DNA from 4 places in the Vreelandella arctica genome. Region 2 is predicted to be linked to each of the others. Evidence: predicted binding sites of a transcription regulator. Region 2 holds the regulator's gene; each other region holds the start of a gene.
What was found. Region 2 encodes sigma-54, which starts transcription at its own class of promoters, with help from an activator protein. Its sites were predicted from a motif close to TGGCACNNNNNTTGCTNT; they were not measured.

Region 1 (7,734 bases), on a different contig from region 2:
TCTCAGAACGACGCATAACCGCTGACCAAAACAAACATTCGACACAAGCAACCAAAACCTATACAAATGGTGTACACCAAAACCAGATAGTGAGGAAATTGCTTATGTTTGGCATGTTTAAGCGCGACCCCAAAAAGAAACTCCAGCAAAATTATGAGCGTAAACTGCAAGCCGCGATGGAAGCGTCTCGTAACGGCGATATGCGCGCCAATGCCACCCTTACCGAAGAAGCTGAGGCGATATTGGCTGAGATTAAACGCCTTGAGCAGTAACGACTGCTTAGCCTTTACTCGTCAGCCAGTGCTGGCAGCAGCGTTTTTAATTTGCGGGTCAGTGTATTACGCCCCCAGCCAAGCAGTTCAGCGGCTTCACCTTTGCGTCCACCGGTATGCTTTAAAGCGGTTTCAATCAGAATCCGCTCAAAATCGGGCACCGCCTCTTCCAAAAGATGGGTATGGCCTTCGGCCAAGGCATGATCCGCCCAGTCGCGAAACGCCGTACGCCAATCGCCATGGGCGCTACTTTCGGAAGCGCTTGGCGAGCGCAGTTCCTGCGGCAAATCTTCAACCAGGATTTCACGCCCCGACGCCATCACCGTCAGCCACCGGCAGATATTTTCCAACTGCCGCACGTTACCGGGCCACGGCAAGCGTGTTAGGTGGGCTTCCGCTTCACTGGTCAGCACCTTGATATCGGTAGTCAGCTCTTTCGCCGCTTCGGCCAGAAAGTGTCGGGTTAAACGTGGTATATCTTCGCGCCTTTCAGCCAGTTTCGGCAGGTGGATACGAATCACGTTCAGGCGGTGGAACAAATCCTCCCGGAAGCGGCCGTCATCCACCAGCACTTCTAGATTTTGGTGAGTAGCGGCGATGATACGCACGTCCACTTTGACCGGCGTATGCCCCCCGACGCGATAGAACTCACCATCCGCCAGCACGCGCAGCAGGCGCGTTTGGGTTTCCGATGGCATATCGCCTATTTCATCTAAAAACAGTGTGCCGCCGTTGGCCTGCTCAAACCGCCCTTGGCGCTGCTGTGCCGCCCCAGTAAAAGCACCCTTCTCATGGCCAAACAGCTCCGATTCGATCAAGTCGCGAGGAATCGCCGCCATGTTCAACGCGATAAAGGGTTTACCGGCACGCGGGCTATGCTGATGCAGCGCCTGGGCAACGCGCTCTTTACCCGTCCCCGACTCCCCGTTGATTAACACCGTGATATGCGAGTGAGAAAGACGGCCAATGGCGCGAAACACCTCCTGCATCGCGGGCGCTTCACCAATAATCTCAGCGTTTAAGCCTTCCGGCACGGCGACCGGTCGTTGGCGTTCCCGGGCGTGGGCCACGGCGCGGCGCACCAGCGCCAGGGCTTCATCAACGTCAAACGGTTTAGGCAGGTATTCAAACGCCCCGCCCTGATAGGAAGCGACGGCGCTGTCTAGGTCGGAATGGGCGGTCATCACGATCACCGGTAGATCGGGATGCGCCTCGCGTACTCTCGCCATTAAGTCCAGGCCGTCGATGCCTGGCATACGAATGTCGGTGACCAGCACGTCGGGAGGGCTTTCCAGTAAACGCGCAAGGGCTGTATCTGCACGCTCAATACACTCAACATCGAGATCGGGCTGCGCCAAGGCGCGCTCCAGCACCCAGCGGATAGCGCGGTCGTCATCGACAATCACCACCCGCGCAACATCGGTACGTGTAGCCTCAGTCATGACGCTTCTCCGGTAAAATTATTACCAATGGAATCAGTAAACGAAATTCGGTATGTCCGGGTCGTGAGTCGCATTCGATCAATCCTTGATGTTGGTGCAAAATCGACTGGGCGATCGATAACCCAAGGCCACTGCCTTCTGCGCGTCCTGACACCATCGGGTAGAACAGCGTTTCCTGCAGCGTATCGGGAATGCCTGGGCCGTTATCAATCACCGAGACTTCACTGACTAAGCGGTGGCGTTCCGCCCCGAGGGTAAACTGTCGCCGGGCGCGGGTGCGCAATATTAAGGTAGGTTCAGGGGTTTGAGCATCGCTCATGGCTTGCACGGCGTTGCGTGCAACGTTGAGTACCGCTTGAATCATTTGAGATTCATCGCCGGAAAGGTCGGGCAAACTGGGGTCATAATCGCGGCTAATAACAACGCTGGGATGCTCGGCAATTAACAGCGCGCGTACACGCTCCAACACCCGGTGAATATTGACCGGCTCATGCTTAAGCACACGGTTAGGGCCCAGCATGGAGTCGACCAAGTCGCGCAGCCGATCCACCTCTTCCACAATGATATGGGTATATTCGCGCAGCGCCGGATCGTCTAAATCCCGTTCTAACAGCTGTGCAGCACCACGAATCCCGCCGAGCGGGTTTTTCACTTCGTGAGCAAGCCCACGGGCCAATATCTTGATGGTTTCTTGGCGAGTGGTCAGCGCCTCTTCACGCGAGATCTGCATTAACCGATCCCGCGGCTCCACTTCTAACAGTAACTCGTCGTCCGATAGCGGCGTTACAGTGTAGTCGACCGTCAGCGGCTCACTGTTCAGCGGCGTAATACGCGCTTCTCGCTGGGTGTAAGGATGAAACGCATCCCGCGCTTTAGCCAATACCTCATCGATGCTGTCAACACCGCCCAGAAGCGTATCTAGGCTGATGCCGTGAACGCGGCTTAAGCTAACCGCTAGTAAGGCTTCAGCGGCAGGGTTCATCCAGCGCACACGCAGCTCGCCGTCCAGCAGCAGTACCGCCGTGGTGAGATGTTCAAGCAAACGCTGATGCATGGTGGTGTCCTGAGAAATTACGTCTTCCATCGCCGTTGCAGACCTACAGGTGGATAATCAATGAGGGAACTGCAAAAAGCGCGCCAATTATGCATTTATGCCTAGTTGCACGGCTTGCGGGCATAGCAATAAAAGAAGATGGATCGTTTTAGCGCAATCACCGCGCCAAATGCCTCCACAACCGCACCAATTTAGTGCATTCGAGATTTTAACCACCCGGTCTAAGGAACCGTAATCGTCACTGCGGGCGTGCGGTGCTGTAAACGCTGGCTACTATCCAGTAGCTCTGCTTGAAGCTCGTGCTGCCCCGCAGGAAGCCCCGTTAACCAGAAAACATCACTGTGCAGCGCGGTCTGGCTAATCTCTCCATTCACTATCAGCCGCACTTGGTGGTCATCGCGCAGCGGAGGCGCAATAGCCACTTCCACCGCGGTGCTTCGCTCCGGCAGCCGTGCGCCTTGCTGGGGCAGTGCAATCGAAAAATGGTCATACGGCATAAAAGGCTGCCCTGGCTTGCCACGTGGGCGCCCAGTAGCGGGCGTGGCTACACTGGCCGTAGCTGCGCTTAACCCAGGCGGCAGGCTTGGCAACGGTGCCAATTCCAACGCCTCCCCGCCGCGGCCAGGGTTATCGGTAAACGTAACGTTGCCGTGCTCATCAATGACCCTGAAAACCGTTTGCCCAAAAGCCGCACCTGACATGATGGCCGCCCCGATGCCCAGCAAAGCGGCCATCAAGAAGCTGATCGTGTACGTGGTTAGCTTGCCCATACTGCTCCTCACACTTGTCACACCCTCAATAACGAAAAACCCCGCCGAAGCGGGGTTTTGATACTATTTTGATCAACTGCGTTTTGATCAACTGCGTCTTTATCAACTGTTACCACCGCTAGGGTGATGGTAGCAGTTAGGTGCTAAAAGCGCTGATTAGCAGCTGTAGTACATATCAAACTCGATGGGGTGCGTCGTCATACGGATACGCTCCACTTCTTCCATCTTGAGTTCGATGTAGGCATCGATCATTTCGTCGGTGAACACGCCACCTTCGGTCAGGAACGCACGGTCAGCGTCGAGGGCTTCCAGTGCTTGATCCAGGCTGTGTGCTACGGTCGGTACTAACTTGCCTTCTTCTGGCGGCAGGTCGTACAGGTTTTTATCCATTGCATCGCCAGGATGGATCTTGTTCTTGATACCGTCGATACCGGCCATCAACATGGCAGAGAATGCCAGGTACGGGTTGGCAGTCGGATCAGGGAAGCGAGCTTCAACACGCTTGCCTTTCGGGCTAGCGGTGTAAGGAATACGGATAGAAGCAGAACGGTTACGGGCACTGTAGGCCAGCATGACCGGCGCTTCAAAGCCAGGTACCAGACGCTTGTACGAGTTGGTAGAAGCGTTAGTAAAGGCGTTTAGGGCACGGGCGTGCTTGATGATGCCGCCGATATAGAAAAGCGCCATTTCAGACAGGCCAGCGTACTCGTCACCGGCGAACTGGTTCTCACCACCTTTCCAGAACGACTGGTGAACGTGCATACCAGAACCGTTGTCGCCTACCAGCGGCTTCGGCATAAAGGTCGCCGTTTTACCATACGCGTGCGCCACGTTGTGGATCACGTACTTCATTTCCTGCACTTCGTCAGCTTTCTTCACCAGCGTGTTGAATTTAACGCCGATTTCGTTCTGACCCGCGTTGGCAACTTCGTGGTGGTGAACCTCGACAGTCTGGCCAATCGCTTCCAGGGTGTTACACATCGCGCCACGAATATCGTGGAAGCTGTCAACCGGGGGAACCGGGAAGTAGCCGCCTTTAACGCGCGGGCGGTGGCCTAAGTTACCGCCTTCTACCTGGTTACTGGTCGCCCAAGCGCCTTCGTCAGACGTGATTTTGTACATGGAGCCCTGAATGTCAGACTTCCAATGCACTTCGTCAAAGATAAAGAATTCAGGCTCAGGACCGAAAAACGCAGTGTCGCCCAGGCCAGTAGACTCTAGATAAGCTTCAGCGCGCTTGGCGATGGAGCGCGGGTCACGATCGTAGCCCTGCATAGTGGCCGGCTCGATGATGTCGCAGCGCAGAACCAGCGTCGCATCTTCGGTGAAGGGGTCGAGATAGCCAGTGCCATCTTCCGGGCGCAGAATCATGTCGGATTCGTTAATGCCCTTCCAACCTTCGATAGAAGAGCCATCAAACATCTGGCCATTCTCAAAGAATTCTTCGTTCACATCGCGAGCAGGCACAGTCACGTGCTGTTCTTTACCGCGAGTGTCGGTGAAACGCAGATCTACCCACTTAACATCATGTTCTTCAATTAGCGCGAGAGTCTTGGCTGACATAGAGTCCTCCGGTATGAGCGTGGCTTAAAGTTAACGACTGTAAGCTACCGATAAATGTGTTGTTCGACAAAATACGCGCTAAACCGCACGTTTGTCATTCTTGTTCGCTCAACGTTTGCCTGACATTAGTGAACAAATCGCTCAGCGAGCATTTCAGACCGGCTATCGTTTTAGCACGTCGTAGGGCTTATGCCTACGGCCCGCTAGCCGCTTGCAAATATAATGCAGAGAACATGCCAACCCTGCACCAAGATGGCATAAAAAATCAGCAACCAATTGTTTTATAAACGTTAAAAAGTGGACAAGGATGCCTCTTGATGACGCATAGCAGCTAAATGCTGGTTCGGCAGCTGTTTAAAAAAGCCATAGCGCACCAATACAGGGCAAAAATAATGTTTTATGCGCCAATAAAGTGCATGAATAATAGTGAGCCCTCTTTTTTGGCTCGCAAGTTTTTTTACTTGCTACCCAAATAAGCCAGATACTACAATAAATTACAATTTGATAGATTTGCTCACAATCGGAGTCGGCAAATGGGGTCGGTTTGCTTTATCGTTGATGCCATGGTGACGGGTAACATGTTGCCACGCCACTTAAAATCCATACGTGATTCTGGCGTAGCCGACCACTTGCTGCCCATTTTGGTAACCAGCACGCAAGCCCATGCGCGTCTCAGCTCGATTGAGCAGCGCTACCACACTCATTGCTTGATCACCCCCAAGCTACCACTAGGCGCACGCCTCAATAAAGCAGCCTTTGCCAGCCAAGCTGAGTGGTTAATTATTGCGCTGCAGAAGCAGCCACTGCCTGCCAGCCTCTGGGGCTCACTCTACCCGCAATTGAACACCTACAACCTTGATGCCTTAATTGTTGGCCTTGCTCAGCCATCATTAGCCAAACGCATCCTGCGCCGCTTATTGGCAAGCACGCTGCTGTTACCGCCCTACATCGCCGTCAGGCGGGCCTGGCTTGAGCGCTTAGGTGGATTTGATCCCGAGCTGGATGACGCCAGCGCGATTGACGATTTTTTACAGCGTTTGCATGACTGCCCCACTCGCTTAAAAACGTACAGCGGCCGCTTGCTTAGCCAGGCTGCTGAACACACATCCGCCATGCTGCCCAACGACCCGGATCTCGCTTACACATCGAAGCGGTAAGCCGTGCCTTTCGATTTATGCACTCACATATTTCCATTACCGAACCTTCAAGCGCTTGCCAAACAGCATCGCTCCCAGTGTGGTGGTATTCGCCAATTTATTAAGGGCCACCGACCCGGCGAGTCCCACGACGATGAGTACCAGCGCATACACCCCAATCGGCAACGACAAAGGCTCAACGACCAGATCGGCAAGCACAAAGAACATGGGGTGGGCCAAGTAAATCCCAAACGAATACGCATTGATGTGGCGCACCCACAATGGCGCCGGGCGCCCAGCCAAATAACGCATGGCGCAAAGCGTAAACAGCACGAAAAATGGAATCACCCACACCTCTTTGGATGAAAACGCCAGCCAACCCGCAAACGTCGCCGCTATAATTAGCGCCACCAACAGCACCAACCACGCCGGGTGCGCCAATTGCTGCATCCAGGTGGGCCGCTCAGCGAGTACACCCTCTTGAGCTAGCGGGTAGTAGCGCACTAGCACCAGCGCCAGGAAAAACACATAGATCCACCCCAGCGGGGCGATCCACAGCAGGTAGCCGGGCAAATCAACATCAAACCAATAAGCCAGCCCCCAATACGCCATGCTGATAACGCAGGCACCCCACAACCATGGCACCGGATTCAATCGCCACAGCTGCCAGCGGGTAAACAGCCAATAAGCCACGTAAAACTGCATCGCAATGATCAAAAAATAGCCATGCCAGCCCGCATAAACGTAATACTCGATAGCATTAGCCACGAACCCCACCGGCTCATCCGACGCCTGTTGGCTTAACCATTCAGCGGTGGAATAAATAAAGCCATACACAAAGTACGGCACCATCACATACTTTACGCGCTGAATAAGAAACCCCTCCGGCACGGATTTATCGTAGCGAACAGCAAACACAAAGACCGATATAAACAGAAATATTGGCGTACCCAGCACCAGCGGCAGGCGCATTAAATCAGTGGCGACATTATCGAGGCGTTGATTGACGTGATCTAATAAATGAAACAAAAAAACGGCTATACAGCCGTAAGCGCGCAACCAATAGATCTCTTCAATTTTTCGCATTGGGCCTCCCGCCGCTACATACGCCTAACCTGCTATCCTGCATGGCTACTTTGTGTAACTGCTCGGCATAACGAGTCTGCATAGCTACGATGAACAACCAGTACCGCCGCGCTGTCCGACTTTATTAAACTAGTTTAATTCCGGAGAAAACGTGTTCATCCCAAAACCACCTTTCCTCTCCTACCGGTTTCGCACCCTACTCACCACTTTTATTGGGTGGCTAACACTCAGCGGCCACAGCTTGGCAAGCGACGTTGAGCATCATTATTTTTCCTCATCCACCCTCGGTTACGATTACCCTTATAGCGTGTATTTACCTGATAATTATGACACCCAGTCGACTACGCCCTATCCCGTCATTTACATGCTGCACGGCTCTTTTGGCACCGACCGCGACTGGGTTTCCCGCGG
Region 2 (7,734 bases):
GGCGTACCATGGGCAACCACCTGACCATCAGCAATTAAATAGAGATAGTCTGCAATGCTCAGAGTTTCTTTAATATCGTGAGATACCACCACAGAGGTGAGTTGCAGCGCTTGATTAAGGCGCTTGATAAGCTGCACTAAAACGCCCATAGAGATGGGATCCTGACCAACGAAAGGTTCGTCATACAGGATCAACTCCGGATCCAGCGCCACGGCGCGAGCCAGTGCGACCCGACGCGCCATGCCTCCCGACAGTTCTGCGGGCGTCAAGTGACGCGCACCGCGCAGCCCGACCGCCTGCAGCTTAAGTAGCACTAGGTCGCGCACCATGGTATCGGGCAAATCAGTATGTACGCGTAACGGAAAGGCAACGTTTTCGAATACATCTAAATCGGAAAACAGCGCGCCACTTTGAAATAGCATTCCCATTCTCTTACGTAACGTAAATAGCGCCTTACGAGATAGCCGATGAACATCTTGCCCATCAATCACTATCCGCCCACGCTCAGGGGTCAACTGCCCGCCGATTAGCTTAAGCAGTGTGGTTTTACCAGTACCGCTTGGCCCCATAATCGCGGTTACTTTGCCGCGAGGAATCGTCATATTTATGCCGCGAAAAATCTCGTGATCGCCACGTGAAAAATGGAGGTCTTCAATTTCAATAAATGGAGCATCTATCATGGATCAGTTGACTCTTAACGAGGCGCACTTGGGTTAGCCATCATACCCTACTTGCGGCTATCGCGATTATAAAACAGTGTTTCTAAAACATTATCAAACATTGTACTATAACGCTACAAAACACGTCGGCACGCTTGAGTGTTTCTACTGGCCTACCCATTTATTGATAGCGAACCGGTAGCAGGCCGCCTTATAGTCAAAACGCACCCGGGCTAACGTCTCCAACTACTATCTCAACGACTGCCTATAAAGGGTGCCAAGATGTTATTCTTGATGGTTACTACTTTTTATATGTTCAAGGATTAAGAGAAAACGCTATGCGCCAGCCTCTCGCTCCACCCAGCCTACTACGCGAAAGTGCATTGCGTACGCTGCAAATTGAGCAGGCAGCCATTGGCGGCCTTCAAGCCAAACTAGACGAAAGTTTTGACCGTGCCTGCGAGCTAATTCTCGCCTGCCAAGGCCGCGTGGTGGTGACCGGCATGGGCAAGTCGGGGCATATCGCTGGTAAGCTGGCGGCCACACTTGCCAGCACAGGCACACCAGCTTTTTTCGTTCACCCTGGTGAAGCCAGCCACGGCGATTTAGGCATGATCACCCGTTCCGATGTGGTATTGGCGCTGTCTAACTCGGGTGAAACCGCCGAAGTCACTGCGCTCTTACCACTGCTTAAACGCCTGGGCATACCGCTAGTCAGCATGACGGGGCGTCCAAACTCCACGCTTGCCAAACACGCCGATGCGCACTTAAACAGTGGCGTTGAGCGTGAGGCGTGCCCGCTGGACCTCGCCCCCACCAGCTCCACCACCGCCGCCCTCGCCCTAGGCGATGCGCTGGCAGTGGCGTTACTAGAGGCGCGTGGATTTACCGCTGAAGATTTTGCCCTCTCCCATCCCGGCGGCAGTTTAGGCAAACGCTTGCTGCTGCGCGTTAGAGATCTGATGCACGACGGCACACGCCTGCCCCAGGTCGCATTGGGCAGCCCGCTGCGCGACGCCTTACTAGAGATTACCCGGCAAGGGCTTGGCTTTACCTGTGTGGTGGATAGCGAAGGGCGATTGGCCGGGGTCTACACCGATGGCGACCTACGCCGCACGTTAGATCAATTCCATAATCTGCGTGAAGTGCTCGTGGATGATGTCATGACCCGACCGGGCAAGCGTATCGGCCCCGACATCCTGGCGGCCGAAGCGGTACGCATCATGGAAGAGAGCCGTATTACCGCGCTGGCGGTGGTTGATGAACAACAGCGACCTATTGGCGCCTTACACATGCATGACCTGCTCGCCAGCGGTGTTATTTAACTACACTTAATTTAAGAATTTACTAATATGGAGGCTCTATGACCCTACCTGCTGCGCTACTCGATCGACTTCGCCGCGTACGCCTATTGGCGCTTGATGTTGACGGTGTTCTCACCGACGGCCGCCTCTACTTTCAGGCCGATGGTATCGAAATCAAAGCGTTTCACACCCAGGATGGCCATGGGCTCAAACTTCTCAAACGTGTGGGCGTTCATGTTGCGCTGATAACCGGCCGAGACTCTCCCATGGTGAGTCAACGCGCCGCCGCCCTGGGTATCGACCATGTCCATCAAGGCTGTGAAGACAAGCTGGTTACCCTGCGGGGGCTCTGTCAGCGCCTCGATATCGAGCTTGATCAAGTGGCCTACTGTGGCGACGACCTCCCCGATCTTGCGGCTATTAAGCGTTGTGGCGTCGGCATTACCGTACCCAACGCACCGGATTATATGCACACCCACGCCGACTGGACCACCGAACGCCTGGGTGGCCACGGTGCCGTGCGCGAAATCTGCGATACGCTGCTTGAAGCTCAAGGGCACTGGAGCGCGGTGCTCGACACCTACCTGCACGGCCGCAATTAAATGGTTAAACGCTTTAAAGTACGCATCTGGCTAGCCGGACTGGTGATTGCCTTAGGGGCTCTATTGGTATGGCTTGACCCCCGCGGGCCTCAAGACATCAGCATCGACCCCGACGCACAGGCTCAAGAGCCAGGCCACGTACTGGAAAATGCTGAGATCACCCTGTTCGGCGATAACGGCAACGTTTTGCAGTCGCTAAAAACGCCGCGACTTATCCATACGCCGCAGCGAAGCGAAACCTGGACGGAAGAGCCTCAAGCGGTACTGTATGATAGTGAAAACCGTCAGTGGCTGGCTAGCGCCGATGTAGGCACGCTCAACACGGCCACCCAGGCACTGTTGATGTCGGGCTCGGCTAGACTGATCGCGCCGGATGAAGGCTGGCAGCTTGATACCGAGCTATTGCATTATGATGGCCTTAATCAACATGCTTGGAGTGAAACACCGGTATTACTGCAGCAACCGCCCCAGCAAATGAGCGCTTCACGTATGGACGCGTGGCTTAACACCAGCCAGGTCCGCCTAAATGATAATGTGCGCGGCACACACCCCCCGGCCACGCAACCTTAAGAGGAGCCGCCATGAAAGCCATTATTTATACAGCCCTTTTCTCCACCACTCTTTTTGCCCTCACGATGCCGTTATCGGCACTGGCCCAAACGTCACAACAAGCCCCTGTAGAAGTGGAAGCTGACCGTTTAGATCTCGACCAGCGGGCCGGCACCGCCGTTTACACCGGGGATGTAGATATTCGCCAAGGCGAAATGCAGTTGCGAGGCGAGCGTGTTGAGATCGAACGCAACGAGGCTGGCGAACTATCGAAAGCGACATCCACCGGTGAACGCGCCTACCTGCGTCATCAAGTGGAGGGCCAAGATGGTCCCACTGAAGGCTGGGCTCGACGGATTATTTATCACGTCGCTGAGCGCCGCGTAGAGCTGATTGACCAAGCCGAGCTGATCCAGCTAGAAGACACGTTCACCGGCGGGCGCCTTGAGTATTTTATTGACCGTGAAGTGATTCAAGCACGCTCTGACGTTGACGGCAGCGAGCCCCAGCGCATACGTATGACCCTTCAGCCTGAACAATAGGGAGCAAAGCTGTGGCAACTGCTGACACCGCGCCGATCAAAACCCTCTATGCCCACCATTTGGCTAAAAGCTACAAACGCCGCCGAGTGGTTAAAGACATCAATTTGGAGATCTGCCAAGGCAGCATTGTCGGCCTACTGGGCCCCAACGGCGCGGGTAAAACCACCTCGTTCTATATGATTGTCGGGCTAGTCAAATCCGACGCGGGCAAAGTGGGTATCGACGATGTGGATTTAACCCGCGCCCCCATGCACGAACGTGCAGCGGCAGGGATTGGCTACCTACCTCAAGAGGCGTCTATTTTTCGCAAGCTCTCGGTTGCCGATAATATTATGGCGATACTCGAGACCCGTAAAGAGCTTAACCGTAGCGACCGCGAACAGCGCCTTGAAGCGCTACTCGAAGACTTCCACATTACCCATATTCGCGACAACCTGGGGATGAGCCTTTCGGGTGGCGAGCGTCGGCGTGTAGAAATAGCCCGCTCGCTAGCCACTGAGCCCGCCTTTATTTTGCTCGATGAGCCTTTTGCAGGCGTTGATCCCATCTCGGTAGGTGAGATCAAAACCATCATTCGCGCGCTGAAGCAGCGCCATATTGGCGTACTGATTACCGACCACAACGTACGTGAAACCCTGGATATTTGCGACATCGCCTATATCGTTGGGGATGGGCAAATCATTGCCAGCGGTTCACCCAGTGCCATTCTCGATAATCAGAAGGTCAGAGACGTATATCTGGGTGCTGATTTTCGCCTCTAAACTGATCAGCGGCGCCTACAATCACTGCCTGCCCATAAACCTATTTTTTGGTTCTGTAAATAGCGCTCTGCAACAACTTTACTACCAATGGCATGTTTATTGCACTTGCAACCGATACTCTCTCGCACTAGGGTGAAGCTTTCCGATTAACGCGTGGTTCTCAGATGGTCATGAAAGCTTCTCTACAACTGCGTATTGGCACACAGCTGACCATGACTCCTCAGCTGCAGCAGGCGATTGCCCTATTACAACTCTCTACGCTGGATCTGAGGCAAGAAATTCAGCAGGCCTTGGATGCCAATCCCATGCTTGAGCAAGAGGATGAATTCAGCGAACAGGCTGTCAGCGAGCCTAAAGAGGAGGAGTGGTCAGAGAGCATACCCACTGAACTGTCGGTAGATAGCGACTGGTCAGATACCTATCAAGATTCAAACAGCCTGGGCGGCAACAGCAGTGAAGGCCCAGATTTTGAGCGCCAAGCCGCCGGACAAAGCCTTCATGGTCACCTGCTTTGGCAGCTTGCCATGACGGATTTCAGTGTTCGTGAACAGCTCGTTGCAGAGAGCTTAATCGACGCACTGGATGCCAACGGCTACTTGACCCAACCGCTCAATGATATTCGTGAAGGCCTACGCGCCCAGGGAATTGACGGGCTTAGCCAGCGCGAAGTAGAAACGATTCTGCTCAAACTCCAGCAGTTTGAACCGACCGGCATCTTTGCTCGCGATCTGCGCGAATGTTTGATGCTGCAACTCGCAGCCCTCCCGGACGACACACCGCTACTCGTCCCCGCTCGCCGCTTAGTGCGCCAGTTTCTTGAAGCGCTGGGTAAAGACGACATACGCCTACTCAAGCGCCGCTTAGGGCTCGACGACGAGCAGTTGACCGATGTCATTCAACTGATACGCAGCCTCGACCCACGCCCCGGTAGCGCCTACGGTGACACCGCCGACAGCTATGTGACGCCCGACCTGGTAGTTCGCCATAACCACGAAGGCTGGCACCTAGAGCTCAACCCAGAAGCCTTGCCGCGGCTGCGCATTCAGCCCGATTATGCCAGTTTGATAAAGCGTGCGGACAAAAGCCAGGACAACCAGTTTCTTAAAGAGCACCTCCAAGAAGCGCGCTGGCTAATCAAAAGCCTCTCCAGCCGTAACGATACGCTGCTGCGCGTGGGTCGCGAAATTATCACCCGGCAAATTGGCTTTTTAGAGCACGGCGAAGAAGCCATGAAACCGCTGATATTGGCTGACATAGCAGAAGCCGTGGAGATGCACGAATCAACGATTTCACGGGTCACCACGCAAAAATATATCCATACGCCCCGTGGTGTGTTTGAACTTAAATACTTTTTCTCAAGCCAAGTGAGCGGCCAAGATGGCGACAGCCACTCCAGCACCGCTATTCGCGCCAGGCTCAAAAAACTTATTCAGGAAGAACCGCCGGGCAAACCGCTTTCTGACAGCCGCTTAGTCACGCTACTGGATGAAGGCGGCATTCAAGTAGCGCGTCGTACAGTGGCTAAATATCGTGAAGCCATGGGCATCCTCTCGTCCAGCGAACGACGTCGTCTTCGCTAGCACTCGTCAACGATTAAGGGAAACTCTCGACAAGGGCTTTGCAACGCGGCAAAAAGGGTTACAATCGAAGTACAGTCCGATGGATAAGGAGTACGTCAATGCAAGTAAATATCACTGGTCATCACGTAGATCTGACTGACGCCTTGCGTGACTATGTCAACGAAAAGCTTGAACGTGTAGAGCGCCATTACGACAACATAACCACGGTGCAAGTCACCTTATCAGTGGAGAAAGAGCGCCAACAGGCCGCCTGCACACTGCACGCCGCAGGTGCTGATTTACATGCGGAAGCCCTCGACAGTGATATGTACGCCGCTATCGACGCCCTAGCGGATAAAATCGATCGACAACTCGTTAAACATAAGGAAAAAGCACAAGCCCGCGCCCAAGGCGCAGGTGTGCGTTAATTCAATGACGTTGGAAACCATACTCCCCCCGGAACGCGTTCTGTTCGACGTGCCCGGGGGCAGCAAAAAAAGGGTGCTGGAATTTTTCAGCACCTTTATCGCACAAAATACGCCCAGCCTGGACAGCCAAGAAGTGTTTAGCCGGTTAATCGGTCGAGAACGCTTAGGCAGCACCGGTATCGGCAATGGCGTGGCTATCCCACACGCACGCAGCCCGCACTGTTCGGCGCCTATCGCTGGTTTTTTAAAACTGTCAGAAGCGATTGATTTCGACGCCATTGATGGCGACCCAGTTGATCTGGTGTTTGTCCTACTTGTACCCGAAGAGGCAGACGACACGCACCTATCCCTACTCGGCCAGGTAGCGACCATCATGAATGATGCGGATACTCGCCACCAGCTGCGCAAGGCAGGCAGTCAGCGCGAGCTGCTTGAGCTTATTACCGCCAAAATGCGTGAGCATTCAACGTCCTAAGTCGTTAACGCCAATTTAAGTTGTGAAAGCCAACTAATGGTATTTTACACGCTAAGTTGATGCTTCGCCCACCACCCCCAATGCAGCTTGATCTAAGCAAAGCGAGACTCTATGCAACTGGTGATCATTAGCGGCCGCTCCGGGTCAGGTAAATCTATCGCCTTACAAGCGCTGGAGGATCTTGGCTACTACGCCATTGATAACCTGCCCGCCATGCTGCTCGGGTCGTTGGTGGATCAATTACGCGATCAGGGCGACCGCGCTCATTTGGCGGTCAGTATTGATGCGCGTAACTTACCTGGCGCACTGGAACGTCTGCCCACGTTATTAGAGGAACTGTGCCAGCGTAAGATTGATTTTCAAGTTATTTACCTGACCACCGATGCCCGCATCCTGCTTGAACGTTACTCCGCTACCCGGCGACGCCATCCGCTGACCCGAGATAGCGAGATGACCCTGGAAGAGGCGATCAACAAAGAAGAGGAGACGCTAGAGGATATTCGCGATCTAGCCGACCTAGTGATCGACACATCGCGGTTGTCGGTACACGACTTACGCCGACGCATTACCGACCAGGTGGCACATCAGCGGCCGGATAAACTGACGCTAACGCTTGAGTCATTCGGTTATAAACGTGGTGTACCACTAGATGCCGATTTAGTATTCGACGTTCGCTGTTTGCCCAACCCTTACTGGGATCCAACGCTGCGCCAATTCACTGGCCGCGACGCTAACATCGTCGCTTTCTTAACCAGCTATCCGATTGTCGATGCCATGAGCAACGATATACAGGCATGGCTTGAGCGCTGGCTGCCCGCCTACCAAAATAGCCAGCGCAGCTACATGACCATTGCC
Region 3 (7,734 bases), on a different contig from region 2:
ATGAACGTTACCTCAGCGACCACTCGAGTTCGCGAGCTGTTCGGCCTGGACCTCGCGGCGTTCAGCGAGCGGGTCGCTAGCGCTCCGGTAGGGGCAGAGGGCGTTACGGTGCTGCCTTTTTTCAACGGCGAGCGGGTACCCATGCTGCCCGACGCCTCGGCGGATTTTCTTGGCCTGACCAGCTTGAACACCACGCAGGCTAATTTGTGCCGTGCCGTGGTGGAAGGAGCCACTTTCGGGCTACGCTATGGACTGGAATTGCTGGGTGATTTAACCGCTGGCGCCAGCCAGATTCGACTAATCGGTGGCGGCGCCAACAGCCCCGTGTGGCGGCAGATGGTGGCTGATATTACCGGTACCCAGGTGATTTGCCCTGAGATTACCGACGCAGCTGCCCTGGGTGCGGCGATACAGGCCGCGTGGTGCGACCGGCGTCAAGAAGGCGTTACGCTGGAAGCGCTGTGTGAAAAATTAGTCCATCTGGACGCGCAGTCACTGGCTGAGCCCGATCCAGAGCGTGTGGCCGCGTACCAACCCATCTATGCACGTTATTGCGCAGCACTTGAACAACGCCATGGCGGCGCTTAAAAGCATATCAAGGAGATTTTATGACCAGTCAGCTGCAACAGTTGAAGCAACACTCGCTCGTCGTCGCCGATACCGGTGATCTTGAAGCCATTCGTCGCTATCAGCCTCAGGATGCCACCACCAACCCCTCGCTGCTGCTCAAGGCGTTTAGTTTGTCGGGTTATCAAGCGCTGATCGATGAAGAGCTAAGCAGTGTAAAAGCGTCGGGCGGCAGCCGTGAAGAGCAAGTCAAGCACGCGGTTGATCGCCTCGCGGTTGCCATGGGGAGTGAAATTTCAGCTGTCGTACCGGGCCGTGTTTCCACCGAAGTGGCGGCTCGGCTCTCGTTTGATACCCAGGCCAGCATTGCCAAGGCCCATGAACTCATCGAGCTGTACGATGCCCGTGGCGTCTCACGCGATCGCGTGCTGATCAAGCTGGCCTCCACTTGGGAAGGCATTCGTGCCGCCGAAGTGCTCGAGCGCGAGGGCATCCAGTGCAACCTGACGCTACTGTTTAGCGATGCCCAGGCTCAGGCGTGTTTTGACGCGGGCGTGTTTCTGATTTCCCCGTTCGTGGGCCGGGTGACCGATTGGTATAAAAAAGAGACCGGCAGTGAGTACACCCCAGAAAACGACCCAGGCGTGCAGTTCGTTCAGGGTGTTTGCGAGCGAGCTAATCAGAGCGGCTATGAGACGGTGGTAATGGGCGCGAGTTTTCGTACCACCGGCCAAGTGCTGGCGTTGGCTGGCTGCCCACGGCTGACCATTTCGCCCGCGTTACTTGAAGAACTGGAAGCGACAGAGGGCAGCGTCACTGCACAAATTCAAGCTGGGAAGGGGGCAGGTAAACCCGCCGCGCCGCTTAATGAAGCCGCTTTTCGCTGGGGGCACAACCAGGATGCCATGGCCAACGACAAGCTAGCTGAAGGTATCCGTCGCTTCCACGACGACCAGCTTGAGTTAGAAAGCCTAGTCGATAAGCGGTTAGGCTGAGAGTTACGTTAGCGCACGGTTTGAGTGCGTCGGTTTTCGGGTTGCTCTGATGACGACGCCGTCATGCTACAGGCACAGGGAGAGAGCCTTATGGATGCCACCCTCAGCCAGTTGTTGAGATCCATCGAGTTAACCCCGACGGGCGATTTGCAGCCGCTCAGTGGGGGCGATATTGCCGCGGTGTATCGTCTTGAGACGCGCCAGGGGCAGGTGGTGATCAAGCACGACGATGCGGCTCGACTACGTGGGGAAGCGGAAGGCTTGCGCACGCTGCGCAATGCCGGCGAGGCGCTTGCAGTGCCAGAGGTGCTGGGTCTGGCACAGGGCTGGCTGGTCATTAAGTCGTTGGATACCGTGCCTGCCGGGCCGCAAAGCACGATAGCGCTTGGCGAAGGACTGCGCGGTTTGCACGAAGTGATTGGCGACGCCCACGGCTGGCATCAGGATAATGCCTGTGGGCTCACTCCCCAGCCTAATGCGCCGCTTAACGATGGGCGGGCTTTTCAGCGGGAGCGGCGCCTGTTGCCGCTTAGCGAGGCGTGCTATCAGCAAGGGCTCCTGGAGAGTGGGCTGCGCGGGCGTATCGAACGCTTAGCCCATGGTTTAGAGGGCTGGCTGCCCGATACGACACCGAGTTTAGTGCATGGCGACTGTTGGTCGGGGAATGTGCTCTTTACCACTAAGGGGCCAGCTCTGATTGACCCTGCCGTGTATCGCCACTACCCGGAAGTGGATGTCGCGATGCTGACTTTGTTTGGCTCGCCGGGTGAGGCGTTTTTCGATGCCTACTGGAACGGCAACGCCCCGGCCGATTGGCCGAGGCGTGAAGCGCTGTTTCAGCTTTATCCGCTATTGAATCACCTGCTGCTATTCGGGGCCGGTTATCGCTCAGCGGTTGAACGCAGCGTGGCGAAGGTCGAATCCTTCAGTTAATGCTTACCAGGACGTTTACCAAGATTTATAAGGCAAGAACTTGCCATTCAAGGTGAGTAATACCCGGTCGCCTTTAGGATCTTCGATCTTGTCTACTTCCATGGTGAAGTCGATGGCGCTCATAATGCCGTCGCCGAATTTCTCTTGTACGACATCCTTCAGGGTTTCTCCATAAACGCCGACCACTTCGTAGAGGCGGTAGATGAAGGGATCCTGAGGGATGGCTTCGTCCCAGGCTTTGGTGGGGAACGCCACTAACGCGTCGGCGACATCGCTTTCCACGCCCAGTGTCTCGCAGAGTTGATGCGCAATCTCGCTACTCGCGCTATTCATGCCGTAGCAGGCGGAAGCGACCCAGACCGGTGACATGCCAACCGCTTTACCAATATCGTCCCAGCTCATTTTTTTACGCGCTTTGGCGGCGAGCAGGGTGTGACGCATTTCGAGCTTATCCATGGGGACTCTCCTTGAACATGAAGGGCGGCTAGCGCCCTTGGTGGTGTAATGTGTTGATTAAGATAAAACTTTTTTAGCTTGGGTACGTACGTGGGTGGTGTAGAGAACCAAGCCCACCAGGGTCAGGCCGCCCACCAAGTTGCCTAGAACGGTAGGGATCTCGTTCCACATAATGTATTGGTAAAGAGTAAAGTCGGCGCCCATCATCAGGCCGATCGGGAACAAGAACATGTTAACGACGGAGTGCTCAAAACCGAGATAGAAGAACACGATAATCGGCATCCACATGGCCATAATCTTTCCGGAAACCGTGGTGGAAATAGCAGCACCCACCACGCCCATGGAAACCATCCAGTTGCAGAACATGCCGCGCAGGAAGAGCACAATCCAACCAGCAAGCCCCGCTTCCTGGTAGCCCACTGTGCGGCTTTCGCCAACGGCCATCATCGTTTGGCCAACCGCGTTGATTTCCTCGGTGCCGCCCATGGTGAAATTCAGGTAGCCGAAGGTGGCAATGAACAGCGCGCCCCCCAAATTACCCAGCCCTACCAGGGCCCAGCATTTCAGCATACGCGGCAGGGTGACGCCGGGCCGTTTATCGAGCCAGGCAATCGGCACCAGCATAAACACCCCGGTGAGTAGGTCGTAGCCCATCAAATAGAGCATGACAAAGCCGACGGGGAACAGCAGCGCCCCAATCAAAAACTGGCCAGTTTGGGTCGCAATAGTGATGGCAAAAATAACCGCCAATGCAAGGGTGGCGCCTGCCATAAAGGCGCGGATAAGCGTATCCCGGGTGCCCATATAGACTTTTGCTTCACCCTGATCCACCAACTTAGTGACGAATTCACTAGGCATTAGATAAGACATAAGCAGGTTTCCTGTGTTGTTTCGATTGGTTAACACCTCGCCTATGTGTTTTTAGTTTTCCCTTACGGAGCAATAAAACAGTGGCTTGCGCTGTTTTGGTGCAAAAAAGGGGAAGGCGTTCGGCGCTAACCCTTTTATTGCGATTTATATGCCAACTTGGGTTTATTGTTTTTAAGTTGCTGTTTTTAAATGGTTAGAATGTTTTTTGATTAACGCTCTTGATGCCCTTTATCAACAACGAAAAATCGTAAATAACGATATTTCGTTGTTTTATTGACGAAACTTCGTAAGTGGCGTGGGAATTGAATGGTAAAGACACCATCCACTTCTGCACCTTGAGATACCCACCCATGGTCGAGCGAGTCCTCATCAACAGCCAAGCCTCCGCATTGATGGGCGGTTATTCACCGCTCGCCATGATGGTTATCGACCCGTTTAGCGATCAATTGCTGGCTGCCAATCGGGCTGCCTGCGAACTGCTGCGTATTCCGCAAAGCCGTATCGGTCCAGAAAGTGAAGAGCATAAAAGTGACGAGCAAAACAGCTTGGAACAAGGGTTGCCCCTATTCTCGCCGTTTAGCCACCGCTTGAGTGCTTCACTACCACTGTGGGTTAGCTTTACCGGTGAGGCGCTGGAGCAAAAAGCCGCCTGGTCGGATGATTTGGTCGTGCTGGACATGTTGCGCCAGCCGTATCGAGTCGAGGTGTATGCCCAGCGCATCGACGAGTCTCAACAGCTGTTATTGACCCTGATTGACCGCAACAAGGCCGAGCAGCGGCGCGCAAAGGCAGAATTGGGGCGCCAGCACCGCCAGGGGGAAGTGGGCTGGCAGCGGGTCGAGCAGGTATTCGAGCGTATCGAAAAGCAGAATCAACTAATTCTTGGCGCGGCGGGCGAGGGCATCTATGGCTTGGATGCGGAGGGCAAAACGACGTTTGTGAACCCAGCCGCCGAGCGCATTTTGGGCTGGAGTACCGACGATATGGTTGGCCACGACGCGCATCTCATGTTTCACCACACCCATGCCGACGGCAGCCACTTTCCGGTGCAGCAGTGCCCGATTCACGCCTCGTTCAGCGACGGTCAGGTGCACCATGTCGATAACGAGGTGTTTTGGCACAAAAATGGTGAAGCGATTCCGGTCGAGTACACCAGTACGCCGATTTTTGAGATGGGTCGTTTAGTGGGCGCCGTGGTGTTGTTTCGCGATATTCGTGAGCGTAAGCGTGCCGAGCAGCAACTTCGGGATGCGCTCGCCGAAGTGGAGACGCTCAAGCAGCGCCTGGAACTGGAAAATGAGTACCTTCAAGAAGAGATAAAAGCAGAGCTCAACCATCGCGATATTGTTGGCAATAGCCCGGCCGTGGCAAAGCTGATTAAACAGATCGAGATGGTGGCGCCTACCAGTGCCAATGTGCTGATAAGTGGTGAGTCGGGCACCGGTAAAGAGCTGATCGCCCGCGCTATCCACGCGGGCAGTTCGCGCAGTGACCGGCCACTGATCCGGGTAAACTGTGCGGCTATTCCGCGTGACCTGTTTGAAAGCGAGTTTTTCGGCCATGTCAAAGGCGCCTTCACCGGGGCGGTACAGGACCGCCCAGGGCGTTTTGAGCTCGCCCATGGCGGGACGCTGTTTTTGGATGAAGTGGGTGAAATTCCTCTCGAGTTACAGAGTAAGCTGCTGCGTGTATTGCAGGATCAACAGTTCGAACGGGTGGGCGACAACCGCACACGGGAAGTCGACGTGCGGGTCATTGCCGCGACCAACCGTGAACTGCGCGACATGATTGAGGTGGGGCATTTTCGTGAAGACCTCTATTTTCGCCTTAACGTTTTCCCCATCGATTCGGTGCCCTTGCGCAAACGGATTGAGGATGTGCCACTGCTGGCGCGGCATTTTTTGCACCGAGCCTGCCTCAAATTCAATAAGCCCGGAGTGCGTATCCCTCCCGCGCAATTAGAAATCCTCCAGCGTTACCCCTGGCCCGGCAATATCCGTGAGCTTGAAAACGTCATTGAACGTCAGGTAATCGTCACCCAGGATCGGCGTCTGGTATTCGATGATCTCCTGTTGGGGGAGCCGCCCCGCTCGTTAAGCCGCACAAGCAACGAGCCCACGGCGGGTCGTGACCTCGGGCAACATCATGAAACCACGCTGCTGACCGAGCATGCGCTTAGCCAGCGCCAACGAGAAAGTACGCTAGCCGCGCTCTCCCAGGCGGGCGGCAAAGTGTCGGGGGCGGGCGGCGCCGCGGAGCTACTGGGTATCAAACCAACGACGTTAGCGTCACGGCTAACAAAGTGGGGGATTGAGCCACGGGAATTTCGTAAAAGTAAGCCGTGTGGATAGTCGTCCCTCCCTACATTGGACTAAGGTAAGCTGGAAGCGGCTTGACAATAGGTTGTACACACATTTTTAGATTGTTCAAGGCTAGCATACATACATGAATGTAACTATAATGCTCATCTTTCTGAGTGGCTCAATGCACCAAGTGTCTTTGTAAGCTGAGAGACTTTGTAAGTTGATCGACTTAGTCGACAGAGAAGCTTAGTTCGTTCGCCATCCTGACGCTGATACCTAGAGGCAATCCCATGCGACTGGCACACTGGGCAGTCAATGCCCCTTTACGACCCTTACTGATAGCGGTATTCACAGCTTCATTTGTGTTGCCTGCTCAAGCGGCTGACCTCCTCACGATTACCCGTGACGCATTAGACAATAACGCGGCGTTAGCGTCGGCACGCGCTGAGTATTTAAGCGTTGAGGCTAGCCGAGATGTGGCACGCAGTGGGTTGCTTCCCCAAATCAACGCCACCGGTAATGTTGCCCACAACCAGCAGTACGAAAGTCAGACATCCTCGCGAGTGGGCACTGGTGCAGGAAGGGTTAACGGAGATTTTAGTAGCGCAAGCGATGACCGCTACAACACCGTATCGCTCTCTTTAGAAGCCACTCAAGCGCTCTACGATGAAGTAACGCGTCGGGAGGTCACTCAAACCGAACGCCAAATTGACCAGCAGGTGTATCTGCTTGCGGCCACCGAACAGCAACTGCTGATCGACACTGCCAGCGCTTATTTCGATATTCTGCGCGCTCACGAAATCCTAGAGGCCCGTCTTGCTCAAGAGCGGGCGATTGGGCGCCAGCTCGAACAAGCGGGCGAGCAGTTTGAGGTCGGCTTGATTGCGATTACAGAAGTCGAGGAAGCGCGCGCGACCTTCGACCAATCACGAGCTGATCGCATTGCCGCAGAAAGTAACCTTCAAGTGGCTTTCGAGGCATTGGAGCAGCTGACCGGCCAACGCTATGCCAGCATTGAAGCACTTGGCGACAGCATGCCCGTTGGCCTTCCCGAACCCAGCAGCCGCGACTACTGGGTGGAACAGGCTCTTGAGCTCAACCCGCAGGTATTGGCTCAACAGGCCGGTATCGAAGTAGCGCGCACCGGTGTGGAAATCGCCCGTGCAGGCGGCCTGCCGACACTTCAAGCGTTTGGTAATTATCAATACGGTGACAGTGATATCGATAACACCGCCGGTGAATACTCCTCGAGCCAGGTGGGCTTGAGCGCTAACCTGCCCATTTACACCGGTGGCCGCACCAGCGCAAGCATCCGCCAAGGGACCTATCAACTGGAAAGTAGCCAGTACGATTTCGAGTCCCAGCGTCGCTCCTCCATCCAGCAGGTTCGCTCGCTGTACACCCAAGTGAGCAATGACGTGGAAACCGTCGAGGCGCGCCAGCAGGCCATCGTTTCCAATCGCAGCGCTTTAGAAGCCACCCGTGCAGGGTATGAGGTGGGCACCCGTAACATCGTGGACGTGTTGAACGCGGAGCAAAACCTTTACAACGCGATCGCCAACTACGCCGAAGCGCGTTATGACTATGTGGTGAATTTGCTTTCGCTGCGC
Region 4 (7,734 bases), on a different contig from region 2:
CATCACCCACTAGGCCAAGCGTGGTGCGCTGATTGCGCACTAGCTGCTCAGGGTCGAGGTCGATACGAATCAGCGTGCCGTTGAGGTGAAAGCCGCCATCAAAAACGACGTCATAATCGGTCTCACCCAACTCGGTACCTATCGCCAGAATCACATCGGCGTTGGCGGCTAGTTCACGAACCGCGGGCAGTGCGGCATTGGCGCCCAAATCCAGCGGGTGGTCGCGGCCTAGCAGCCCTTTGGCATTAATCGTCGTTACCGTCGGGGCATCGAGTTTTTCTACCAATGCTCGCGCTGCTTCCGGCGCTGAAACGCAGCCTCCGCCCAATAGCACCAGGGGCTGTTTCGCCGCTTGAAGCAAGCGTGCAGCCTCGACCAAGCCTTCTGGATCAGGCGCCGCGCGATAAAGCGTGGGCGCTTGCCAACTGGCCGGCACATCCACCGGGGCATTAAACAGATCGATAGGGATTTCAATATGCACCGGGCCTGGGCGCGCGCCGTTGAAAACGGCGAAGGCGCGGGCCAACACCTCGAGCAGTGTATTGGCATCCAACAGGGTGTGGCTAAACCGCGCCACGCCGCTGATCATCTGCTGTTGGCTGGGCAGCTCGTGCAGCCGCCCTTGGCCTAAGCCCAAGGTATCGCGGCGGTTGACGCTGGAGATCACCAGCATGGGGATGGAGTCCGCCAGGGCCTGGCCCATGGCGGTGGCAATGTTAGTCATGCCCGGCCCGGTGATAATCAGGCATACCCCCGGTTGGCCGCTGGCGCGGGCATAGCCGTCGGCCATAAACCCCGCGCCCTGCTCATGGCGCGGGGTTATATGCTGCACATCGCTGCCTTCCAGACCACGATAAAGCTCTATTGTATGCACGCCGGGGATGCCGAACAGGGCGCTCACCCCGTAAGTCTCCCGCAGCAGCCGAATGAGTAGCTCTGCACAGGTCATGGCGGGTTGTTTACGTGCTTCTTCAACGCTCATTACAGCCCCCTTAGAAGAAAAATGTATGGGCCATAAAGGCGATGATGGGCAGCGTAATCGCGGTACGCAGCAGAAAGATGGCCACCAGTTCCCAGAGTTTGATGGGGATTTTCGACTTGAGCAGCAGCGCGCCTATTTCAGACATGTAAATTAGCTGGGTCAGGGAGAGGCAGGCAATCACAAAGCGAGTGAGCTCGCTTTCAATATTGGTCGCTAATACCGCCGGTAGGAACATATCGGCAAAGCCAACCAGCGTGGCAGGTGCTGCCGCTTCTGCCTCTGGGATACGCAGCAGTTCCAGCACCGGTACCATCGGGTAAGAGAGCCACGTAAACAGCGGAGTAAACTCCGCCAGAATGAGCGCCACCGTGCCAATGGCAAACACCAAGGGTAGTAAACCTAGGAAAATATCCATCACGTTGAGCAGCGCCAAACGTGCTAGTTCGCGAGGACCGGGAGCACCAGCGGCGCGATTGGTGGCTTGAATCAAGCTATAGCGGAACAGGCCGACTTTTTCGGTACGTTCTTCGTTTAACTGACAGCCGACCGGCTCATAGTAATCATTGGACTTGCGCGATAGCGGTGGGATTCGCGGCACAATGACCGCAGCGATTAGCCCTGCCACCACGACCGTCGTGTAAAACTGCACAAACAGGTGGTTAATATCGACGAAGCTCGTCACTAACAGCGCAAAGGCAATGGATACCACAGAGAAGTTGGTAGCAATGACAGAGGCTTCGCGGCCATTGTAATAGCCCTGCTCATACTGCTGCGTGGTAATGAGGACACCCACGGTACCCGACCCCATCCATGAGGCAGTGGCATCAATGGCACTGCGTCCCGGCAGGTTAAAAATTATCCGGAACGGCTTGCGTACCATGCTGCCGATAAACTCCATAAAGCCAAACTCGACCAGAAACGGTAGCAACAGCGCGGCAAAGAAGAAGAAGGTTAAGAGCACCGGCGCAAGATCATTGAGCATGACGCCACCGGTAAAGGAGGCAGTGACGAATTCAGGCCCAAACTGGAAATAGGTCATCACCGCAAACAGTGCGCCTAATACGCGCATAGCCAACCACAGCGGCCCAACATGAAACATCTCATGCAACATGCCTTTTTTGGCCCAGGCTGGATCAGCCAGTTTGGCATAAACAGTGATTATCACTGACAGACAAAGCACGACTACCGCGATAGCAGGCAGCGCTGAGCCTAATAGCGTTTGCAAGCCTTCCGCCATGAGGCCCATACCAATATTGATGGTATCGCCAAATTGAAAAGGGACGAGAAACAGCAAAACCCCAATTAAAGAAGGCACTATAAACTTCAGTAAATGCGCCTGGGGGATCGGCCCCGACGAGGTCGGCTCTTCGGTCTTAACGTTGCTATTCGACATAGGGTTCACCTATTGGAAGTGATTATTGGAGGTGGGCTGGCGGCGTCCTGGCAGGAAGTAGACCTTCCTGCCATATGTCTTTTTATTAGCGCCTTATCAGGTCGGCGCCTTTTAAATCAAAACCGTCTTAAGAGCGGCTTAGTCGCCACGCTTCACGCCCGGCAGGACGCAGAGCATTTCATACAGCAGCGTGGCGCCCATCAGTGCGGTGTTGCCGCTGGGGTCGTAGGGCGGGGATACTTCCACCAGATCACAGCCGACAATATTCAGGCCCAAGGCGCCACGAACAATTTCCAATCCCTGAGTAGACGTTAGGCCACCCATCTCTACCGTGCCGGTACCGGGGGCAACAGAGGGATCCAAACCATCAATATCGAAACTGATGTATACCGGAATATCGCCCATCTGTTCGCGCACTTCCTGCATCAACGGCGCTAGCGAGCGGTACCAGCACTCCTCAGCGGGAACAACGCGGAAACCTTGATCGCGGCACCAGTCGAAATCCTCAGCGGCGTAACCCGTACCACGCAGGCCGATTTGTACGACCTTACCGTGGGCCAACAAGCCCTCTTCCTGAGCACGACGAAATGGCGTGCCGTGAGCAATCGGCTCGCCGAACATATGCTCGTTTACATCGGCATGGGCGTCGATATGAATCAACCCCACCGGGCCATGCTTTTTGGCCATGGCGCGTAGAATTGGCAGGGTCAACGTGTGTTCGCCGCCCAGGGTCATCGGAATGCAGTCATGCTTCAACACGTCGTCGTAGAAAGCGGTGATGATGTCGACGCTTTTCGGCAGGTGGAAGGTGTTGATGGGTACGTCGCCAATATCGGCTACCTGGAGGCTTTCAAACGGCGCGGCGCGGGTTGCCATATTGTAGGGGCGCAGCATGCGCGACTCATCGCGGATCTGGCGCGGCCCGAGGCGCGTGCCGGGGCGGTTCGAGGTACCGATATCCATGGGAATGCCGATAAACGCCGCATCTAAACCTTCAGCGGTGTCTTGGGTAGGCAGGCGCATCATGGTGGCGGGGCCTGCAAAGCGCGGCATGGTGTTGCCGCCCAGCGGCTGGTTGAACTCCGACATACACATCTCCTTGGATTTGTTGTGACGATTTAGCCTATGCAACTTTCCTGACTTTCAGCCTTAGCTATCTCCTATAGGCGTTGCACAGATCATGCCAAGTCGTAGATCCCTATAAAGCGGTGGGATTACCGGTCAAATGATGCAAAAATGAATCAATTTAACGCTTAGTCAATTCATTATTGAATCAAAGATTCAATAATGAATTATTTGAAGGGAGTCGATGGCAGTGAGTGAAATAGACAGACGTGTGCTGCAAACCATTGTAGAGACTGCTAACGATCACTTCTTTATCGTCAGTGGCGATGGACAAATAGTCGATATTAGCCCAGGGGCCGAAGCGGTTTACGGGGTATCACGAGAAGAACTGCTCACCAGCAGTGTGCAGCAGTTGCAAGCGGCCGGGGTGCTCAAGCCCTCTATCACCATGGAAGTGATGCGCACCCGCCAACCAGCGCAGCTCATGCAGGTCACTGGAACAGGCCGCCGGGTCATCGCCGAAGCTTACCCTGTGTTCGTCAATGGCAAGCTAGAGCGCATTATCAGCCGCTCCCGGGATTTAACCGACTTGCAGCTATTGCAGGACGAATACGCGCTGCTGCAAAAACGCTTTAGCGAACACTTAAAACGCAGCCAGGCCGCCCCGGATGCGGAAGAGCAGGCGCTGGATGATGCCCTGGATAACCTGCAGGTGCGCAGCAGCGTGATGCGTGAAATTGCGCTACTGCTTAAGCGGGTCGCACCATCAGATGCCAATGTGCTAATGCTGGGTGAATCGGGCGTGGGTAAAACCGCCTTTGCTAAACAGCTACACCGCTGGAGCCAGCGCTGTGACGGGCCGTTTATTGACGTTAACTGCGCGGCCATTCCTGAGAATTTGTTTGAGTCCGAGATGTTTGGCTATCAGCCCGGCGCTTTTAGCGGTGCGGCGCGGCAAGGTAAGGCGGGACTGTTGGAGCAGGCCGAGGGCGGCACGCTGTTTTTGGATGAAATAGGCGAACTGCCGCTGCTAATGCAAACCAAACTGTTAAAGGTCATTCAGGATGGCAGCCTGACTCGGCTGGGTGACACCCGCTCTCGCAAAGTCAATTTTCGTTTGGTCGTGGCCACTAACCAAGACTTGGCTAAACAGGTTGAGGCTGGGCAGTTTCGGTTAGACCTTTACTACCGTCTCAATGTGATCCCGGTCACCCTGCCGCCCCTTCGCGACCGCCGGGAAGATATCCCAGACCTTGTCGAAGCGTGTTTAAACCGGCTCAACCAGCGCTATGGGCGGCAGAAAATTCTCGACACCCGCGTTTGGTCGACCCTGATGGGCAGCGAATGGCTGGGCAACGTGCGTGAGCTGGAGAACTGGCTGGAACGGGCGTGGCTTTCCAGCCCCACGGATCAGATTGAGGTGCCTGCCGCTCAACCATATACCGAACAACACCATGCAAGCCTGCCGAGCTCGTCACCAGCAACGTCGATACCTGCGCTGGAACCTCATGAAACACTTAAGCAGTATATGGCCCGTTTAGAGCGGGAAACGCTTGAGGCGCTGTGCACCACTCACCTCAGTACCTATGCCATCGCCGAGCGGCTGGGCATCAGTCAGTCCAGCGTGGTGCGTAGGCTTCAGCGCTATGGCATTAAAGTTGCCAAATGATTTTCTGCTTGACACAGCGGCTGTCATAAACGATCCATGTAAGTGTCATACAACGGCAACACCTTCAACACAAGCTGAACCAATAACAACCAACAGCCGGTGATGTGTGTGCTATGTCAAACCAATCGCGTATCCGCCTGGAACGCGTCACCAAACGTTGGGACGCGACTGCTGCCGTCGATGATATCTCCTTCGACGTCACGCCTGGGCAATTTGTCATTCTGCTAGGCCCTTCGGGCTGCGGCAAATCTACCACGCTGCGTATGATCGCAGGCTTGGAAGAGGCCAGCGGCGGGCATATCTATATTGGAGAGCGTGATGTGACACGCCTGCCACCCGGTGACCGTGGGCTGAGCATGGTGTTTCAGTCCTATGCACTGTTCCCGCATTTAAGTGTTGCCGACAACATCGTGTTTGGCCTGCGCAGTCGTAAAGTACCCAAAGCCGAACAGCGCGAACGGCTCGCCAAGGTTGCCGAGCTGGTCGATCTCACCGATTACCTGGCCCGCAAACCTGCCCAGCTCTCTGGTGGCCAGCGACAACGAGTGGCGCTGGCACGCTCAATTATCTCCGAACACCCCATTTGCTTAATGGATGAGCCGCTCTCCAATCTGGATGCGCGGCTGCGAAGCGATATGCGCAGAGAAATCAAAGCGTTGCAAAGTCGCCTAAATATGACGGTGATTTACGTCACCCACGATCAAGTTGAGGCCATGAGTATGGGTGATCGCGTCATTCTGATGCAGCACGGCAAAATCGTGCAGGACGGTACGCCCGACGAACTTTATAACCGCCCCGCCAGCGCCTTTGCCGCCAGCTTTATTGGTAGTCCAGCGATGAATCTGCTGCCGTTGGTGGCTGGTGAGACTGGCGCCGTCATTGAAGGTGAGCCAAGCACGCCGGTGGCGCCAATGGAGGCCGCCGGTGGACACTTGGGCGTGCGCCCAGAAGATATTGAGCTACGGCCAGCGGCGTCGCCAGGCGTACCCGCCAAGGTAGTCAGTGAAGAGTACTTGGGGGCAGATACCATCGCCTATGTTGAGGTGGGCTCGCATACCCTGCGCGTTCGATTAAGCGGCAAACCGCTATTGAGCGGCCAGCCATGCAGCCTCTATTGGGCGTCCAAGAACATACACCTTTTCGATGCTAACGGCCTACGGCGCGATGATATGCCACCAAGCGATTTCGCTCCGCCAATCCGCAGCATTCCTCGTCCACCGGCGGTGGGCTCTTTCCAACACTGATCGCTTTTCAACCTTGATTCAGTCCTGACACTTGTGGAGTCTCTTATGCGTTCGCGGATCCCTTTTGCGATGACGGCCCTGGCAGCGGGCTTGTTGAATGCCGCCCAGGTCAACGCTGATAGCGTCGATCTCACCATGTACTACCCAGTGTCGGTGGGCGGTGCGCTCACCAACGTGGTGGATAATCTGGTAGAGGAGTTCGAAAGCGAACACCCGGATATCAACCTGGAAGCGATTTACGCCGGCAACTACGACGACACTCGCGTACGGGCTATGTCCGCCATCGAGGCTGGCGATACGCCGCAACTGTCAGTTCTTTTTTCAATCGACCTTTATGAGCTGATTGAGCAGAACGCCATTGTGGCCTTCGATGATCTGGTCGAAACCGATGAAGAGCGTGACTGGCTGGATAGCTTTTACCCTGGCTTGATGGAAAACGGCCAGCTGGATGGCAAAACCTACGGCATTCCCTTCCAGCGCTCCACCATCGTGCTGTTCTGGAACAAAGACGCCTTTGAAGCGGCAGGCCTAGACCCCGAAACGCCCCCTGAGAACTGGGAAGAGATGGCCGAAATGGCCGCCACCGTTCGGGAAGCCTCCAATGGCGAGCAGTGGGGCGTGATGGTGCCTTCCACGGGCTACCCCTACTGGATGTTCCAGGCCTTCGCGTTTCAGAATGGCCATCGTTTGATGAGCGAAGATGGTACTGAGGTCTACTTTGACGACCCCGCCGCCGTTGAAGCGCTGGAATACTGGGTGTCGCTAGCCACCGAGCACGATGCCATGCCCGATGGCACCATCGAATGGGGCACGCTGCGCCAAAACTTTATCGAGCAATCTACGGCGATGATGTGGCACACCACAGGCAACCTAACGGCCGTACGTAGCGAAGCTGATTTTGACTTTGGCGTTGCTATGCTGCCAATGAAAACCCAGCGCGGCAGCCCCACCGGCGGCGGCAACTTCTACATTTTTGAAGATGCCAGCGAAGAAGAGCAACGCGCAGCGATGACCTTTATCCGCTGGATGACCGATCCCGAGCGCGCCGCGGCCTGGTCAATTGAAACCGGCTATATGGGCGTTAGCCCCGCCGCTTATGAAACCGATGCACTGAAAAGCTATGTGGAAGAGTTCGCTCCCGCAGCCGTAGCCCGCGACCAGCTTGAACATGGCACAGCTGAGCTTTCCACGTATCAGGGTGGCCGCGTGCGTCGTGCTTTGGATAACGCCGTACAAGCCGCGTTAACTGGCCAGATGTCACCGGAAGAAGCGCTTAGTCAAGCGCAGCAAGAAGCCGATGGCGTGCTGCGCCGCTACGCTCGCTAATCGTCATATTTATCTCTATTTGCCGGGGCATGCCCCGGCTTTTCCCACTTGCGGT

Region 1: the regulator sigma-54 is predicted to act here: its motif matches at 5,323-5,340, upstream of glnA (glutamate--ammonia ligase).
Region 3: the regulator sigma-54 is predicted to act here: its motif matches at 3,958-3,975, upstream of V8L70_RS02295 (formate/nitrite transporter family protein).
Region 4: the regulator sigma-54 is predicted to act here: its motif matches at 3,544-3,561, upstream of speB (agmatinase).

The regions. Positions count from the first base shown of each region.
Region 1 is NZ_JBANSN010000006.1:141,824-149,557, forward strand. Features, by position in the region: gene V8L70_RS07565 (YqiA/YcfP family alpha/beta fold hydrolase) at 1-18, shown strand, start outside; gene V8L70_RS07570 (DUF6435 family protein) at 105-272, shown strand; gene ntrC (nitrogen regulation protein NR(I)) at 287-1,714, opposite strand; gene glnL (nitrogen regulation protein NR(II)) at 1,707-2,768, opposite strand; gene V8L70_RS07585 (DUF4124 domain-containing protein) at 2,990-3,538, opposite strand; gene glnA (glutamate--ammonia ligase) at 3,695-5,101, opposite strand; gene V8L70_RS07595 (hypothetical protein) at 5,635-6,258, shown strand; gene V8L70_RS07600 (acyltransferase family protein) at 6,295-7,323, opposite strand; gene V8L70_RS07605 (alpha/beta hydrolase) at 7,475-7,734, shown strand, end outside.
Region 2 is NZ_JBANSN010000008.1:176,371-184,104, forward strand. Features, by position in the region: gene V8L70_RS09920 (ABC transporter ATP-binding protein) at 1-680, opposite strand, end outside; gene V8L70_RS09925 (KpsF/GutQ family sugar-phosphate isomerase) at 998-1,984, shown strand; gene V8L70_RS09930 (KdsC family phosphatase) at 2,023-2,565, shown strand; gene lptC (LPS export ABC transporter periplasmic protein LptC) at 2,566-3,135, shown strand; gene lptA (lipopolysaccharide transport periplasmic protein LptA) at 3,147-3,656, shown strand; gene lptB (LPS export ABC transporter ATP-binding protein) at 3,668-4,417, shown strand; gene V8L70_RS09950 (RNA polymerase factor sigma-54) at 4,582-5,997, shown strand; gene hpf (ribosome hibernation-promoting factor, HPF/YfiA family) at 6,096-6,404, shown strand; gene V8L70_RS09960 (PTS sugar transporter subunit IIA) at 6,409-6,879, shown strand; gene rapZ (RNase adapter RapZ) at 6,991-7,734, shown strand, end outside.
Region 3 is NZ_JBANSN010000002.1:156,926-164,659, forward strand. Features, by position in the region: gene xylB (xylulokinase) at 1-588, shown strand, start outside; gene tal (transaldolase) at 609-1,562, shown strand; gene V8L70_RS02285 (fructosamine kinase family protein) at 1,653-2,495, shown strand; gene cynS (cyanase) at 2,511-2,951, opposite strand; gene V8L70_RS02295 (formate/nitrite transporter family protein) at 3,009-3,821, opposite strand; gene V8L70_RS02300 (sigma-54 interaction domain-containing protein) at 4,172-6,172, shown strand; gene V8L70_RS02305 (TolC family outer membrane protein) at 6,415-7,734, shown strand, end outside.
Region 4 is NZ_JBANSN010000005.1:131,916-139,649, reverse strand. Features, by position in the region: gene V8L70_RS06340 (5-guanidino-2-oxopentanoate decarboxylase) at 1-982, opposite strand, end outside; gene V8L70_RS06335 (YjiH family protein) at 993-2,375, opposite strand; gene speB (agmatinase) at 2,514-3,464, opposite strand; gene V8L70_RS06325 (sigma-54 interaction domain-containing protein) at 3,685-5,109, shown strand; gene V8L70_RS06320 (ABC transporter ATP-binding protein) at 5,223-6,353, shown strand; gene V8L70_RS06315 (ABC transporter substrate-binding protein) at 6,399-7,679, shown strand.